2 regions of the Microbacterium sp. 22296 genome follow, and region 2 is predicted to be linked to the other one. Evidence: predicted binding sites of a transcription regulator. Region 2 holds the regulator's gene; the other holds the start of a gene.
The links. Region 2 encodes HspR, which represses chaperone genes until heat shock. Its sites were predicted from a motif close to AAGTTGAGTCNNNNNGACTCAACTT; they were not measured.

Region 1: the regulator HspR is predicted to act here: its motif matches at 2,620-2,644, upstream of ACTJJP_RS07715 (Hsp20/alpha crystallin family protein).

What each region holds. Positions count from the first base shown of each region.
Region 1 covers NZ_JBQEOS010000003.1:279,479-286,746, reverse strand. The annotation lists gene ACTJJP_RS07725 (NAD(P)/FAD-dependent oxidoreductase) at 95-1,321, opposite strand; gene ACTJJP_RS07720 (sugar ABC transporter ATPase) at 1,545-1,904, shown strand; gene ACTJJP_RS07715 (Hsp20/alpha crystallin family protein) at 2,113-2,568, opposite strand; gene ACTJJP_RS07710 (UbiA family prenyltransferase) at 2,780-3,643, shown strand; gene ACTJJP_RS07705 (FAD-dependent oxidoreductase) at 3,716-4,837, opposite strand; gene ACTJJP_RS07700 (methyltransferase domain-containing protein) at 4,830-5,555, opposite strand; gene ACTJJP_RS07695 (type III polyketide synthase) at 5,552-6,646, opposite strand; gene ACTJJP_RS07690 (hypothetical protein) at 6,686-6,964, shown strand; gene ACTJJP_RS07685 (MFS transporter) at 7,067-7,268, shown strand, end outside.
Region 2 covers NZ_JBQEOS010000004.1:267,731-274,998, forward strand. The annotation lists gene ACTJJP_RS10370 (ABC transporter ATP-binding protein) at 1-740, opposite strand, end outside; gene ACTJJP_RS10375 (hypothetical protein) at 901-1,494, shown strand; gene ACTJJP_RS10380 (heat shock protein transcriptional repressor HspR) at 1,639-2,076, opposite strand; gene ACTJJP_RS10385 (DnaJ C-terminal domain-containing protein) at 2,156-3,136, opposite strand; gene ACTJJP_RS10390 (nucleotide exchange factor GrpE) at 3,148-3,777, opposite strand; gene dnaK (molecular chaperone DnaK) at 3,789-5,663, opposite strand; gene ACTJJP_RS10400 (DEAD/DEAH box helicase) at 6,279-7,268, opposite strand, start outside.

The DNA.
Region 1 (7,268 bases), on a different contig from region 2:
ACGCGGAGGGCGTTTCTCGATGCCAGCAGGGCCCGCAGCCCGCCCGGCGCGCGCGGTCCGGCCAGCGGATGCCGGGACGCGGCGCCGACGCGCGTCAGGCGAGGCCGCGCAGGATCAGGTGCCAGTACACCCACGGCAGGATGCGCCGGTCGGCGATCCACGACAGCCGCCGCTCGCGATACAGCGAGCGCCAGAACGGGATCGTCGGCTGCAGGCGCCCCCGCCGGTCGAACTCCGCGAATACGACCGTTCCGCGTGACACCGTGAAGGGGACGACGCTGTAGCCGGTGTATCTCGCCGACGGAGTGCGCCCCTGGCGAACGGCCGTCATGTTCTTCACGAGCACCTTGGCCTGTTGCCGTATCGCTCCGCCCGAGCGGCGCGTGGTGCTCGCCGCGGCATCTCCCACGGACCAGACCTCGGGGTGGCGCACATGCTGGAACGTCTCGGGGTCGACGTCGACGAAGCCGTGCGGATCACCGGATGCCGCCAACCCGCTCCCGGCGATCCATTCCGGCGCGCGCTGCGGCGGCACCGCATGCAACACGTCGTAGGACAGCGTCTCGTCGCGGGCGGAGTCGCGGTCGGCGTCGCCGTGGCCGATGACGAGCGTGCGCGACGCGGCATCCACGGATCGGAGCTGCCGGCTGTAGCGCACCTCGATGCCGTACTCGTCGAGCTTGCGTCGCAGCTCCCGGTCGATCGCGGGGATGCCGAAGGGCACGGGGTCGGGGCAGACGAACACGACGCGGATGTCATCGCGCACGCCGATCGCGCGCCACCAGTCGCACGCGAGGTACATCGGCTTCTGCGCCGCGGCGCCGCACGACGCCGGCTCCGGGGGCTGGGTGAACACGACGGTGCCCGAGCGCAGGTCGCGGAGCACCGGCGACGCTTTCGCGGCGAGGTCGAAGTCGTAGTTCGAGATGCCCGTCGGATCCGCCATCGCCTCGGGCAGGCCGGGGATCTGCTCCCAGGCCATCCGCATGCCGGCGCAGACCACCAACTGGTCGTAGTCGAGGTGCTCGCCCGAGACGAGGTGCACACGCCGGGCCTCGGCATCGACGGTGAAGACCTCGTCGCGCAGCCACCGTGCCCCGCGGGGAGTGACGTCGGCCTGACGGCGAACGGCTTCGGAGGCGCGCGCGGCACCCCCGGCGATGTGGGACTGCAACGGCGCGAACACGTGCTTCTCGCGCGGTTCGATCACGGTGATGTCGCCGGCGCGGGCACGGTGCAGGCGGCCCGCCACCGACAGTCCCGCGTTCCCCCCGCCGATGACGACGATGCGCGCGGGCGCGGCTGTTCGGGAGTCGTTCATGGGGGATCCTCTCGTCGCCCTCACGCTCGCCCGCCCGGTCCGGAGGCGCCAGCGCCTTGACAGCGGCTCCGCCGGCGACCGCAGCGCACGGGAGGCGGCGCGGTCCGGCGCGACGACGCACGCGCGACGCGTGTCAAGGGGCACGGCGGGGACGGGCGCGGCGTGTGGGATGAGAGCAGCCGCTGATCCTCGCGGTGACACGCGTCCGACGGAAGGACCCCCCATGAGCGACGCTTCGATCGACCCGACCACCGCCGCGACGCCCCCCGCCGCTGACGCGGGAATCGCGGGCGTGCAGCCCCTGCGCGACGGCGACACGTCCATCCAGCCCGACCCCGCGCTCGACCCGGCGCAGGCCGAGTGGGACGCGACCACGGCACTCGACGAGGGCGCCGATCCCGCCGACATCAACCCGGACACCGCCACGGGTGCCGACCCGGCCGAGATCCCCGCTGACGACAGCGACATCCCGCAGGAGGACATCCACGCCCTCGCCACCGGCACCGACTCGCAGGGTCAGGATCCCGGGGTCGTCGAGCTCGGCGAAGAGGGTCAGGGCGACCTCGCCCCCGAGGACCTCTGAGGCTTCTCCGACGCCCCGGGTGCCCGTAACGGTCCCGGGGCGTCGCTGTGCCCGCGGCGATATCGTCACGGTGGGCGGGACGCTTTCGGCGGGGGGCCCGAGGGTGGTCGGGCGGGAGCAGGTGCCCCCGCGGATGCAGACTCGGACCGTGCGCGCAGGTTACGGGGGAGCGGTCCTCGAAAGGACCGCGCCCCCGCCCCGCTCGGCTCTACTGCTCGATGAGCTGCGGCGAGCTCTCGTGCGCCTCGATGACGCCATCGTGCTCGTCGGTCGACACAGCGATGCGCCGCGGCTTCGCCTTCTCGCTCACGGGGATCGTCACGCTCAGCACACCGTTGCGGTACGAAGCGCTGATGCCCTCGGTGTCGATCCCCTGGCCGAGGTTGAGCTGACGGACGAAGGATGCCGTCTCGCGCTCGCGCGTGATCCACTTCACGCCCTCGCCGGAGCCCAACGTGCGTTCGGCGCGGATCGTCAGCAGCTGGCCGTCGACGTCGATGTCGACCGACCCGGGGTCGACGCCGGGCAGGTCGGCGGCGAGGACGTAGTGGTCGCCGTCGCGGTAGAGGTCCATGGGCATCCGTCGGGGGCCGCCGCCACGGCGTGCGTCGAGAAGGGTCGACGCCAGACGGTCGAGGTCGCGGAAGGGGTCGTAGGTGGCCATTGTCGTTCTCCTTGTCGATCGGTCGGGGTGTGGCATCCCCGATGTTCGGTGAAGTTGAGTCTGATGCGCTCAACTACGTAGAGATTAGCACTCGGGTGCTGCGAGTGCCAAGGATTCTCGGGCGCGATCATCGCGCCTTCGACACCGCGGCGCATCCCCGGGCGGCGAGACGCGCGGGCCCGCGATGCCCGCCCCGCGGTAGCGTCATCGGGTGACGGATGCCGCGGCGGAGCCGCCCCTCGCTCGCACTCCCCTCGGGCGCGCGGGCGTCGTCGGAGCGCTGTGGGCGTCCACCCACCCCGGACCCACGCTCGTGGTCACGGCCCTCTCGCTCGCGCTCGGCATCGCCGCCGGCGTCGATCCCGGACGCCTCCTCGTGCTCGTGGCCGCGGTCTTCGCGGGGCAGGTGTCGGTGGGGCTCTCGAACGACGCGATCGACGCGGCGCGGGATGCCGCGGTCGGGCGCACCGACAAGCCCATCGCCGGGGGAGCGGTCACCGCGGGCCGGGCGCTGGCCGTCGGCGTGGGAGCCGTCGTCGTCGCGCTCGCCTTGTCGATCCCGCTGGGTCCCGGGCTCGTGGCGGCCCACTCCGTCGCGCTCGCCTCGGCGTGGGCGTACAACGCGGGGCTGAAGTCGACGGCGTTCTCGATCGTGCCGTTCCTGCTGAGCTTCGGACTGTTCCCCTCGTTCGCCACCCTCTCGACCTCGGCCCCCGCGCTCGCCGCGGTGTGGGCCTCGGTCGCGGGTGCCGCCCTGGGTGCTGCGGTGCACCTGACCAACGTCGTGCGCGACCTCGACGACGATCGCCGCACCGGCGTCCGCGGCCTTCCGCACCGCCTCGGCGCGCGGGCGTCCGTGCTGCTGGCCGCCGCGGGGATCGTCGTCGGGGCTCTGGCGGTGCTGCTCGGCCCGGGTGGCCAACTCGGGGCCGTCCGGGTGGCGTTCTTCGTCGCCGCGGTCGCGGTGGCCGTCGCGACCGCCGTACTCGTGCTGGTGCGCCCCCCGGGCCGAGCCGTGTTCCGGTTGACGATGGTCGCGGCGCTCCTGCTCGCGGTGCAACTCGTCGTCTCCTGACGCCCCGGGTCTCGTCGCGCGCCCCTCCCGTGCGCCGCCGTCGTGCAGGCGCGGCAGCCGCGGCCCGCCGCATCAGGTGCCGGGCGCCGCCCGGTCGAACCTCATCGCATACGCGCGCGTGAACGCCGCGCCCCCCGGTCCCCGCAACAGCGTCCGCAGCGCGCCGGTCCGCATCCGGTGCGCGGCCGGACCCGCCGCCCGCCCGAGCAGGGTGTTGAGGAACGCCAGCCGGGCCGCGTGCCGGGCCGAGGCGAGCCGGTCTCGTTCCCAGCGCGCGAGGCCGGCGTCCTCGCCCCCGCGCACCCACGGCGCGAGCAGAGGCGACAGGGTCAGCGCGTCGAGCAGACCGAGGTTCATGCCCTGCCCGCCGATCGGGCTGACCTCGTGCCCGGCGTCGCCCACGACCACGATGCGCCCGCGCCGCAGAGCCGGGGCGACGGCGCGGCGTACGCCGAAGGTCGAGGCCCCGGCGATCTCGATCTCGACCCCGGTACGGACGGCGACCGCTTCGCGCAGGAAGGCATCGGCATCCCCGACCTCGCTCGATCCGGCCCACGCGACCAGCCTTCGGCGACCACCGGGCAGCGGGAACGACTCCACCACACCCCCGCGTTCGAGGTGCACCCGAGCCACGGGACCACCGGTTGCCACGACATCGGCCATGACGTAGCGGTCGGGGTAGTGGCGCGTGCGAACGGCGCCGTCGCGGTAGACGAGTGCGCGTCCCGCCCACCCGGATGCCACGACCACCACGCCGGCGCGGATCTCGGCCCGTCCGCCGGGCCCCGACACCTCCGCCCGCACGCCGTCGCCGTCGGAGTGCAGCGCCTCGACGGCTGTTCCCCGGCGTATCGGAGGGGCCAGGGCGGACAGCACGCGCATCGTGTCGGTCTGCGCCAACGCCGCGACATAAGGATGCCGGGCCCGCAGACGCTCGAACCGGATCTCGGCGATCACCCGGCCGTCGGCGCGCGCCTCGCCGCGGTCGATCCGCACGGCATCGGCCCGGATGCCATCGGTCGCGCCGCACGCCTCGAGCAGCGTCAGGGCGGGGGAATGGATGCCGATGGCCCGCGTCCCACCCCCGGCGTCGACGCGGCGCTCGACGATCTCGACGTCGACGCCCCGGGTGCGCAGGTCGGCGGCGAGGGCGAGACCCACGGGACCCGCGCCGACGACGAGCACCTCAGGCATCGGCATCCGCCCGTCCCCGGGCGACGGCGAGCACGCGGAACGGTGCCGGCGTCTGCACCTGCCAGGGGGAGCCGAGCGCGGCGGCCAACTCGGGCGCGCGATAGCTGCGTCGGATGGAGCGCAGCCCGTCGACGCGAAGGAACGTGCCGGCCGAGAGAGGGGTGATGCCCACGGCGTACAGGGCGTACGCCCGTCGGCCGCGCGCGATGTCGGCGTGCAGAACGGCGCCGCGCGAGAGGGCGAGCGAGTCGTCGGCGAACCAGCGCAGGCCCTCGGCGTCGAGATGGTGGAGCACGTGGTTGCTCACGACGAGATCGAACCGCTCGCCGGCGGCCAGAAGCTCGCGCGAACCCGCCGCGACGAACCGCACCCCCGGCCGCTGCCGCATCCGGGCGGCCTCGTGCGCCCGCGGGTCGGGGTCGGCGCCGACCCACTCGACGTCGAGACCGTCGCGGGCGGCCAGGGCGGCCAGACGCACGACGACGTCGCCGCCGCCCGAACCGAGGTCGAGCACACGGGCCGGGCGGCCGAGGGCGCGCAGCTCGGGCGCCACCCGCGTGCGGTAGACCCGCCCCCACGCCGACACCAAACGGTTGACGACGTCGAACCGGCGGTAGGTGGCGGCCAGGGACCGCGGATCGCATTCGGGATCGTCCATCAACTCGGTGAGCTCCGTATCGCGCCGCGCGAGCCCGAGTGGGCGGGCGGTACGACTCACGATCGTGGGCGGCGCACGGTGATCTTCGCCGCCTCGACCGTGAGCCCCGGACCGAAGGCCAGCGCCGCGACCCGGTCGCCCTCGACGCGGGCGGCGTCGGCGAGCAGGTCGCGCAGGATGAACATCAGCGTCGCGCTCGACATGTTGCCGTGCCGGCGCAGCACGTCGCGCGAGGCGGCGAGGGCTGCGGCATCCAGTCCGAGGGCGTTCTCGACCCGATCGAGGATGCTCCGCCCACCCGGATGCACGGCCCACGCGTCGACCGCGGCGAGGTCGCCGACGACGTCGGCGGCGATGGCCGAGATCTCGCGTCCGATGATGCGCGGCACCTCGGGAGTCAGCGTCATCTCGAAGCCCGAGTCGCCCACGGTCCAGGCCATGTCCTTCTCGCCCTCGTCGGTCACGTGCGTGGCGAAGTCGTCGAGGTCGAGACCGTCGTGGGCGGAGTCTCCGGATGCCACGACCGCGGCGCCCGCGCCGTCGGCGAAGACCGAGGCGGCGACGATCTGGTCGGGGTGCGACGAGGTCTGCCAGTGCAGCGAACACAGCTCCGCGCAGGCGACGAGCACGACCGCCGACGGGTCGGCGCCGACGATGCGCGCCGCCAGCCGCAGCGCGGGGATGGCCGCCGCGCAGCCGATGAAACCGAGGTGATAGCGCTCGACGGTCGGCGAGAGGCCGAGATCCCGCACGAGGTGGTAATCGGGGCCGGGGGCGAACATGCCGGTGCACGAGACCGTGACGACGTGCGTCACGGCATCCGCGTCGTATCCCGATCCGGCGATCGCGAGGCGCGACGCCTCCGCGAAGAGGGCCGGTGCGGTGCGGCGGTACTCGTCGTTGCGGGCGCCGGTGGAGGGCATGAGCAGCGTGTCGCCGTCGCGCACCCCGAGGCCGTCACCGTCGCCTCCGGCCAACTGCGGCAGCACCACGTGTCGGGTGTCGATCGCGGCGGCGTCGAAGGCGGCTCCCACCAGTCTCCGGCTCATACGGTCGAAGCCGGGCTGTGCGGCGAACAGGTCGCGAAGGGTGGACTGCTCGACGCGCGTATCGGGGAGGGCCGTGCCGATCGAGAGGATGCGCGCGGTCATGACTCACCTTAGGCACGGCGACGCTCCCCCGGCGCGGGGATGGCGCACCGTCAGCACGGCGTCTATGGTGCCGCGGGCCCCGATCCGCGGGGCCGGCGAGGGCCGGTCCGGGGTGCTCCGGGTGCGAACGGTGGACCCCCGGCGCGTCCGCCGATCATCGCGGGGCGTCGTGGGGCGGCCACGTGGTCGTTCACCGGACCCGGCCCCGACGGGACGATCCTGACCACCCGCGGCTGCGACATCTACGAGTCCCGCGGTGGCAGGATCGCGCGCAAAGACGCGTTCCGCAAGGTCTACCAGCCCGACACGCAGGACTGATCAGCCGCCGACCGCCGGGCGGGTACGGGTGCGTCGATCGCGCGTCCCCCCTGTCGCCGCGAGAAGATGGTCCGCCGACGTCCCCTACGCGAGAGAGGCCCCGTGGCCGTCGTCCGCCCCACCCGGTCCTGGCTCCTCGTCGCCCCGGCGCTCATCGTCCTCGGTTGGGGCGGCAATCACTTCCTGCCGCTCATGCAGTACTACCGGCTCGTGCAGGGGTTCTCCCAGGTGCAGGTCGACATCCTGCTCGGAGCGTACGTCTTCGGGATCGTGCCGGGGTTCGCGCTGTCGGGTGCCTGGTCCG
Region 2 (7,268 bases):
AGCATGGCCAGCGGGAACAACAGGACGAAGAGCGACCCGACCCTTCGACCGACGATCATGATGTCGGTATTGGCCCCGCGGAACCGCTCTTCTTCGATGCGCTCGCGAACGAACGCGCGCACGACGCGTACACCGGTGAGCTGCTCGCGCATGATGCGGTTCACCGCGTCGAGCTTCGCCTGGTAGCTGCGGAAGAGCGGGACCATGCGCGCGATGATGAGGCCCGCGGCGATCAGGAGCGTCGGCACCGCGACGGCGATCAGCCAGCTGAGGCCGACGTCTTGCTGGAGGGCCATGAAGATGCCGCCGATCGCCAGCAGCGGGGCGCTGACGAGCATCGTCGCGCCCATCATCGCCAGCATCTGCACCTGCTGCACGTCGTTGGTGTTGCGGGTGATGAGCGATCCCGCACCGAACTGCGACAGCTCGCGCTCGGAGAAGCCGCTGACCTTCTCGAAGATGTCGCGACGGATGTCGCGGCCGGCGGCCATCGCCGCGCGGGCGGCGAAGTAGGTCGCGATGACGGATGCCGTGATCTGACCGAGCGAGATGGCGAGCATCATCGACCCCTGCGACCAGATGAAGGCCGTGTCGCCGCGCGCGACGCCCTGGTCGATGATGTCGGCGTTCAGGCGCGGGAGGTAGAGCGACGCCATGGCCGCCACGAACTGGAAGACCAGCAATGCCAGGAGCAGCCACCGGTACCGGGAGAGGTAACGGATGAGGATCTTGCCGAGCACGGCACCTCCAGAGATGGTCGATGCGGTCGCGGTGGCCGCGGAGTACAGCCTTGCACCAACCTCCGACACCGGCGACCCCATCGGCTGTGGGAGCGTTCTCCCGTCGCGAACGCGGGCCTCCGGCATCCGCTTCACAGGATGCGGATCGTAGGCTGAACCCATGTCTCGACTGCAGGCCGACGCTCCCGCCGACCTCTGGGTGCCCGTGACCGGATCCCTCGGTTTCCGCGGGCGTCGACACCGCAAAGCGGCGATCGGCATGCTGCTCAGCCAGGCGAATCAGGCCGCCGGCGCGGCCCCTCGGCCCGGCGGCGGCGCTTTCGCGTGGATCCTCAGCCAAGCCGCGCCCCTGCTGATGCGCCGCGCTGCCGGTCGCGTGCTCGTGTGGGTGTGGAAGAGCGATCCCGAACTGCTCGTCGTGATGGCGCAACTGCAGGAGGCCACGCCGCAGGCACGCACCGCGCGGGCGATGATGCCGATGGAGTACGACGACACGGAGTCCTTCCCCAACCCCTTCCTCGGTGTGGGCGAGAAGCTCGCGATGCCGCTGCCGAGCGATGCGCGCACCCCGCCGTTCGCGACCTATACGTGGGACACGGGCTCGCACTTCGTGACGGTCACGGCGGTGTGCGCCGATCGCGAGCGGTTCGGCACGGTCATCGGAGCCGTGGATGCCGTGGCCCGCACCATCCGCGTGGCCGATGACCTGCGGGTCGGCGAATCGCCCACGGTCTTGCGGCTCGACCCGGCCTGACACCCTCGACGAGCGGTCCGCGCGACGAACACGGGGAGCCGTCCGTTCGTGCGCAGATGCGCGGACGCTCGGGATGTCCGCGGTTCAGGTGGCTGAGTCTGTCGGAGCCACCGGGAGCGGTGGCATCCGGGATGGGCGAAGGGATCAGTCGCCGTGCATGTCGCGGGGGCGCCAGAGCACGATGTCGGTTGCGCGACGCACACGCGAACCGTGGCGCAACGTGACGACCGAGCCGGTCGCACCGGCGGCGAAGACGCGCGCACCCGGTCGCGACTGGCGTTCGATGGTGAGCTGACGCTCGAGGTCGTTCACACGCCGGGCGAGATCGTGCACCTGCTGCTCGAGGGTGAGCAGGCGGGCGATGGCGGGGAGGCTCATGCCCTCGCCCGACAGTCGGGCGACTTCGCGCAGCTGCTGGACGTGGCGGCTCGAGTACCGCCGCGATCCGCCCTGGGTTCGCGCGGGTACGACGAGACCGAGCCGGTCGTACTGGCGCAGCGTCTGCGGGTGCATGTTCGACAGCTCAGCCGCGGCGGCGATGGCGAAGATGGGGGCGTCTTCGTCGATCTCTCTCTCGGGCACGGTCTCTCCTCTCCATCGCTCCGGCGGATCCCGGCATCCGGTGTGATCACGGATGCCGGGAGACCTCCGTCCTGCAGTTCTACCGCGCTTTGGACATCAGGTCGGCGCGCGGGTTCTCTTTCGGCTGGAGTGCCTGGAACCGCTCGAGAGCCTCACGGGCGGCGTCGTCGAGGTGCGCCGGCACCGCGACCTGCACCTCCGCGAGCAGATCACCGGACCCTTTGCTCGACTCGATCCCGCGGCCTTTGACACGAAGGACGCGTCCCGACGGGGTGCCGGGCGCGACGCGGAGCCGCACGGGCTCACCGCCGAGGGTGGGGACCTCGATGGTCGCGCCGAGGGCCGCCTCGGTGAAGGTCACCGGGACCGTCACCCGCAGGTTGAGGCCGTCACGCGTGAACACCGGGTGCGGGCGCACCGCGACGGTCACCACGATGTCGCCGCTCTCCCCGCCGTCGGGGGACTTCCGGCCTCGACCGCGAAGGCGGATCTTCTGGCCGTCGGAGACGCCGGCGGGGATCTTCACCTTGAACGGCACGTTGTCCTCACCCTGCAGGGTGATGGTCTCGCCCTTGGCCGCCGTGACGAAGTCGATCGTCGTGCGTGCGGTGACGTCGGCCCCGCGCTGCGGGCCGCCGAAGCCTCGGAAGCCCCCGGTCGTCTGCCCGAACCGGCCGGAACCGAAACCGCCCCCCTGCTGGTCGAACATCGAGAAGATGTCCTCGAAGCCGGGTTGCTGCTGACCCCGGCCCTGACCGAAGCGGCTGAAGACGTCGTCGAAACCCCCGCCGCCGCCCGCCCCGGGAGCAGAGAAGCGCGCCCCCGAGCCCATGGCCCGGATCTGGTCGTACTCCTCGCGCTGCTCGGGGTCGTTGAGCACCGAGTAGGCCTCACTGATCTCCTTGAAGGTCGCCTCGGCTTTCGCGTCTCCCGGGTTCGAGTCGGGGTGGTACTGGCGCGCGAGCTTGCGGTACGTCTTCTTCAGATCGGCAGCGCTGACGCCCTTGTCGACACCGAGGACCTTGTAGAAGTCCTTGTCGAACCAGTCCTGACTCGCCATGCGTCCTCCTCCTAGGCCGGTACGGCGACGACGACCTTGGCCGGTCGCAGTTCGACCGAGCCGAGGCGGTAGCCGACCTCGACGACCTCGAGGATCGTCGTCTCGGTCACACCGGGGGTGGGCGCCTGGAAGATGGCCTCGTGCTGCTGCGGGTCGAAGACGTCGCCGACGGCGCCGTACGACACCACGCCGAGACGCTCCGCCACGGCGCGCACCTTGTCGCCGATCGCGGCGAAGGGCGTGCCCTCGACGAGATCACCGTGCTTGACGGCGCGGTCGAGGTCGTCCATGACGGGCAGCAGGCCCTTCACGGCCTCGCCCTTGGCCCGCTCGATCTCGCGCTCGCGCTGCTCTTCGGTGCGCCGGCGGTAGTTGGCGTACTCCGCCTGCAGGCGCTTGAGGTCGATCAGCAGCGAGGCCTCCTTGTCGGAGGATGCCCCCTCTGCCGCGGCCTCGGGCGTCTGCTCGGCGCCCAGGATGTCGTCGATGGTCAGGCCCTCGGCATCCACGTCCTGCGTCTCGGACTGCTCGCCCGACGGCGCGGGGCCGGAGGTGTTCTCCTCCGGCCCCGTCTCGTCAGGACCGGCGCCACCGTACTCGGGCCCTGAGCCCGTCGAAGGGTCGTCGTCCTTGTGTGCCATGTGTCTGTCGCTTACTTCTTGTTCTCGTCGGTCGGCTCGTCGTCGACGACCTCGGCGTCGATGACGTCTTCCTCGGGGTTCGGCGTCTCGCCGTTGCCCGGCTGACCCACGTTGGGGTCGGCCGGCTGGCCCGCGGCCTGCGAGGAGGCGTAGATGGCCTCGCCGAGCTTGCCCTGGCTGGCGTTCAGCTTGTCGAACGCGGTCTTGACCGCGTCGTCGTCGTCGCCGGCGAGAGCCGTCTTGAGCGCGTCGACATCGCCCTGCACCTCGGTCTTGACCTCGGCGGGGAGCTTGTCCTCGTTCTCCTTGATCAGCTTCTCGATCGAGTACGACAGGGTCTCGGCCTGGTTGCGGGTCTCGGCGGACTCGCGGCGCTTCTTGTCTTCCGCCGCGTTCTCCTCGGCCTCGCGCACCATGCGCTCGATGTCCTCCTTGGGCAGCGACGAGCCGCCCGTGATGGTCATCGACTGCTCCTTACCGGTGCCCTTGTCCTTGGCGGACACGTGCACGATGCCGTTGGCGTCGATGTCGAAGGTGACCTCGACCTGCGGGATGCCGCGGGGAGCCGGAGCGATGCCGGTCAGCTCGAAGGTGCCGAGCGGCTTGTTGTCGCGGGTGAACTCGCGCTCGCCCTGGAAGACCTGGATCGCGACCGACGGCTGGTTGTCATCGGCGGTGGTGAAGGTCTCGCTGCGCTTGGTCGGGATGGCCGTGTTGCGCTCGATGAGCTTGGTCATGATGCCGCCCTTGGTCTCGATGCCGAGGCTCAGGGGGGTGACGTCGATGAGGAGGACGTCCTTGCGCTCGCCCTTGAGGACACCGGCCTGCAGGGCTGCGCCCACGGCCACGACCTCGTCGGGGTTCACGCCCTTGTTGGCGTCCTTACCCGTCTCCTTCTTCACCAGCTCGGCGACCGCGGGCATGCGGGTGGAGCCGCCGACGAGCACCACGTGGGCGATGTCGTCGACCTTGACGCCGGCCTCGCGGATGACGTCGGAGAAGGGCTTGCGGGTGCGGTCGAGGAGGTCCTTGGTGAGGTCCTCGAACTTGGCGCGCGTCAGGGTCTCGCTGAGCGAGACGGGGCCCGAGTCGGTGAGCGACAGGTAGGGCAGGTTGATGGAGGTCGAGGTCGAGCTCGACAGCTCCTTCTTGGCCTGCTCGGCCGCTTCCTTCAGACGCTGGAGGGCGATCTTGTCGCCCGAGACGTCGACGCCGGTGGTGTCCTTGAACTGCTTGATGAGGTAGTCGACGACGCGCTGGTCCCAGTCGTCTCCACCGAGGCGGTTGTCACCGGAGGTGGCGCGCACCTGGATGGTCGAGAAGTCGTCGTCCTTGCCCACCTCGAGCAGCGACACGTCGAACGTTCCGCCACCGAGGTCGAAGACGAGGATGAGCTCGTCTTCCTTGCCCTTGTCGAGGCCGTACGCGAGGGCCGCGGCCGTGGGCTCGTTGATGATGCGCAGGACGTTGAGACCCGCGATCTCACCGGCCTCCTTGGTGGCCTGACGCTCGGCGTCGTTGAAGTACGCGGGCACCGTGATGACGGCATCCGTCACGCTGTCGCCCAGGTACTCCTCGGCGTCGCGCTTGAGCTTCTGCAGGATGCGGGCCGAGATCTCCTGCGGCGTCCACTTCTTGCCGTCGACGTCGAACGACCAGGTCGTGCCCATGTGGCGCTTGACGCTCGAGATCGTGCGGTCGACGTTGGTGACGGCCTGGCGCTTGGCGGTCTCGCCGACGAGCACCTCGCCGTCCTTGGTGTACGCGACGACCGAGGGGGTCGTGCGGAAACCCTCGGCGTTGGCGATGACCTTGGGCTCGCCACCCTCGAGCACGCTCACGACGGAGTTGGTCGTACCGAGGTCGATTCCCACTGCACGGGGCATATGTGTCTCCTTGCTTGTGAGCCGGGCGGATGCCACGACTCGGGGTTGGTGCGAAGTCTGCTGCGCGGGTTGAGCCGCGATGACTCAAGGTTACCGCGGCCCCTCGAGGAGGTCAAGGCGACTTGATATGAATTGGCTCAACTTCGAGGTGGCGCCCCACGCGCGGGGTTCATCGCCGAGTTGCTCCCCAGACCGCGCGGCGGTCCAACCCGGACCGGGGCACCGAGGCGTTCCCGGCAGGACCGGGGCGCCGAATGTGCACCGGGTCGGAGACAGCACGCCCCGGTGCACGAATCACGCCCCGGCACACGGATCACGCCCCGGAGACCCGACGACACCGGCCGTGCGGACGACGCCTCGTGCACGCAACCCACCCCGTCCTCGCAACGCCCCTGGCCGCGCCGCGACCCCGTAGCCGCGGCGGCGGCTCGATCCCGCACCTCGACCCCCTCGCCAGGACGCACGACGCCCCTGGCCCTGCAGCGACCCCGTAGCCGCGGCGGCGACTCGATCCCGCAGCTCGACCCCCGCGCCAGGACGCACGACGCCCCCGCGACCCGGAGGTCGGCGGGGACGTCGAGGGGATGCCGTGGACCCGGCGCAGCGGCCGGGGTGTCAGTCGCGGTCGCGGTCGCGGCGCTGGGGACGGTCGCTGCGCTTCGCCGAACGGCCGCCCTGGTCGAGGCGCAGGTCGATCAGCTGGCCCGAGATGCGGGTGTCGGCGAGGCGGTTGATCGTGTCGTTGGACAGGTCGGCGGGGAGCTCGACCAGCGAGAAGTCCTGACGGATCTGGATCGCGCCGAAGTCGTTGCGCCGCAGGCCGCCCTCGTTCGCGAGGGCTCCGACGATCTGACGCGGCTCGACGCGCTGGCGGCGCCCCACGGCGATGCGGTAGGTCGAGAAGCGACCCGTCGTGTCGCGGCGCGGACCGCCCTCTCGCGACCCGCCGTCGCGGAATCCGCCGTCACGCGCGCCGCCGTCACGCGAAGGACGGTCGTTGTCGAAGCGCTGCTGGCGCAGCGTCTCTTCTTCGAGGAGCAGCGGGGTGTCGCCCTGGGCGACGACGGCGAGGGCCGCGGCCACGTCGGCCTCGGGCACGTCGTGGTGCTCGACGTAGTGGGCGACGACGTCGCGGAAGGTCGCGATCGCGGCGGTGTCCTCGAGGGCGGCGGTGATCGCGTCGTCGAAGCGGGTGAGACGCGTGGCGTTGACGTCGTCGACGCTCGGCAGCGACATCTCGGTCAGCGGCTGGCGCGTCGCCTTCTCGATCGCGGTGAGCATGCGGCGCTCGCGCGGGGTGACGAAGCTGATCGCGTCACCGGTGCGGCCGGCGCGGCCGGTGCGGCCGATGCGGTGCACGTACGACTCGGTGTCGATCGGCAGGTCGTAGTTGACGACGTGACTGATGCGCTCGACGTCGAGGCCGCGCGCGGCGACGTCGGTCGCCACGAGGATGTCGAGCTTGCCCGACTTCAGCTGGTTGACCGTGCGCTCGCGCTGCACCTGGGCGATGTCGCCGTTGATCGCGGCCGCGGTATAGCCGCGGGCGCGCAGCTTCTCGGCCACCGTCTCGGTCTCGTTCTTGGTGCGGGTGAAGACGATCAT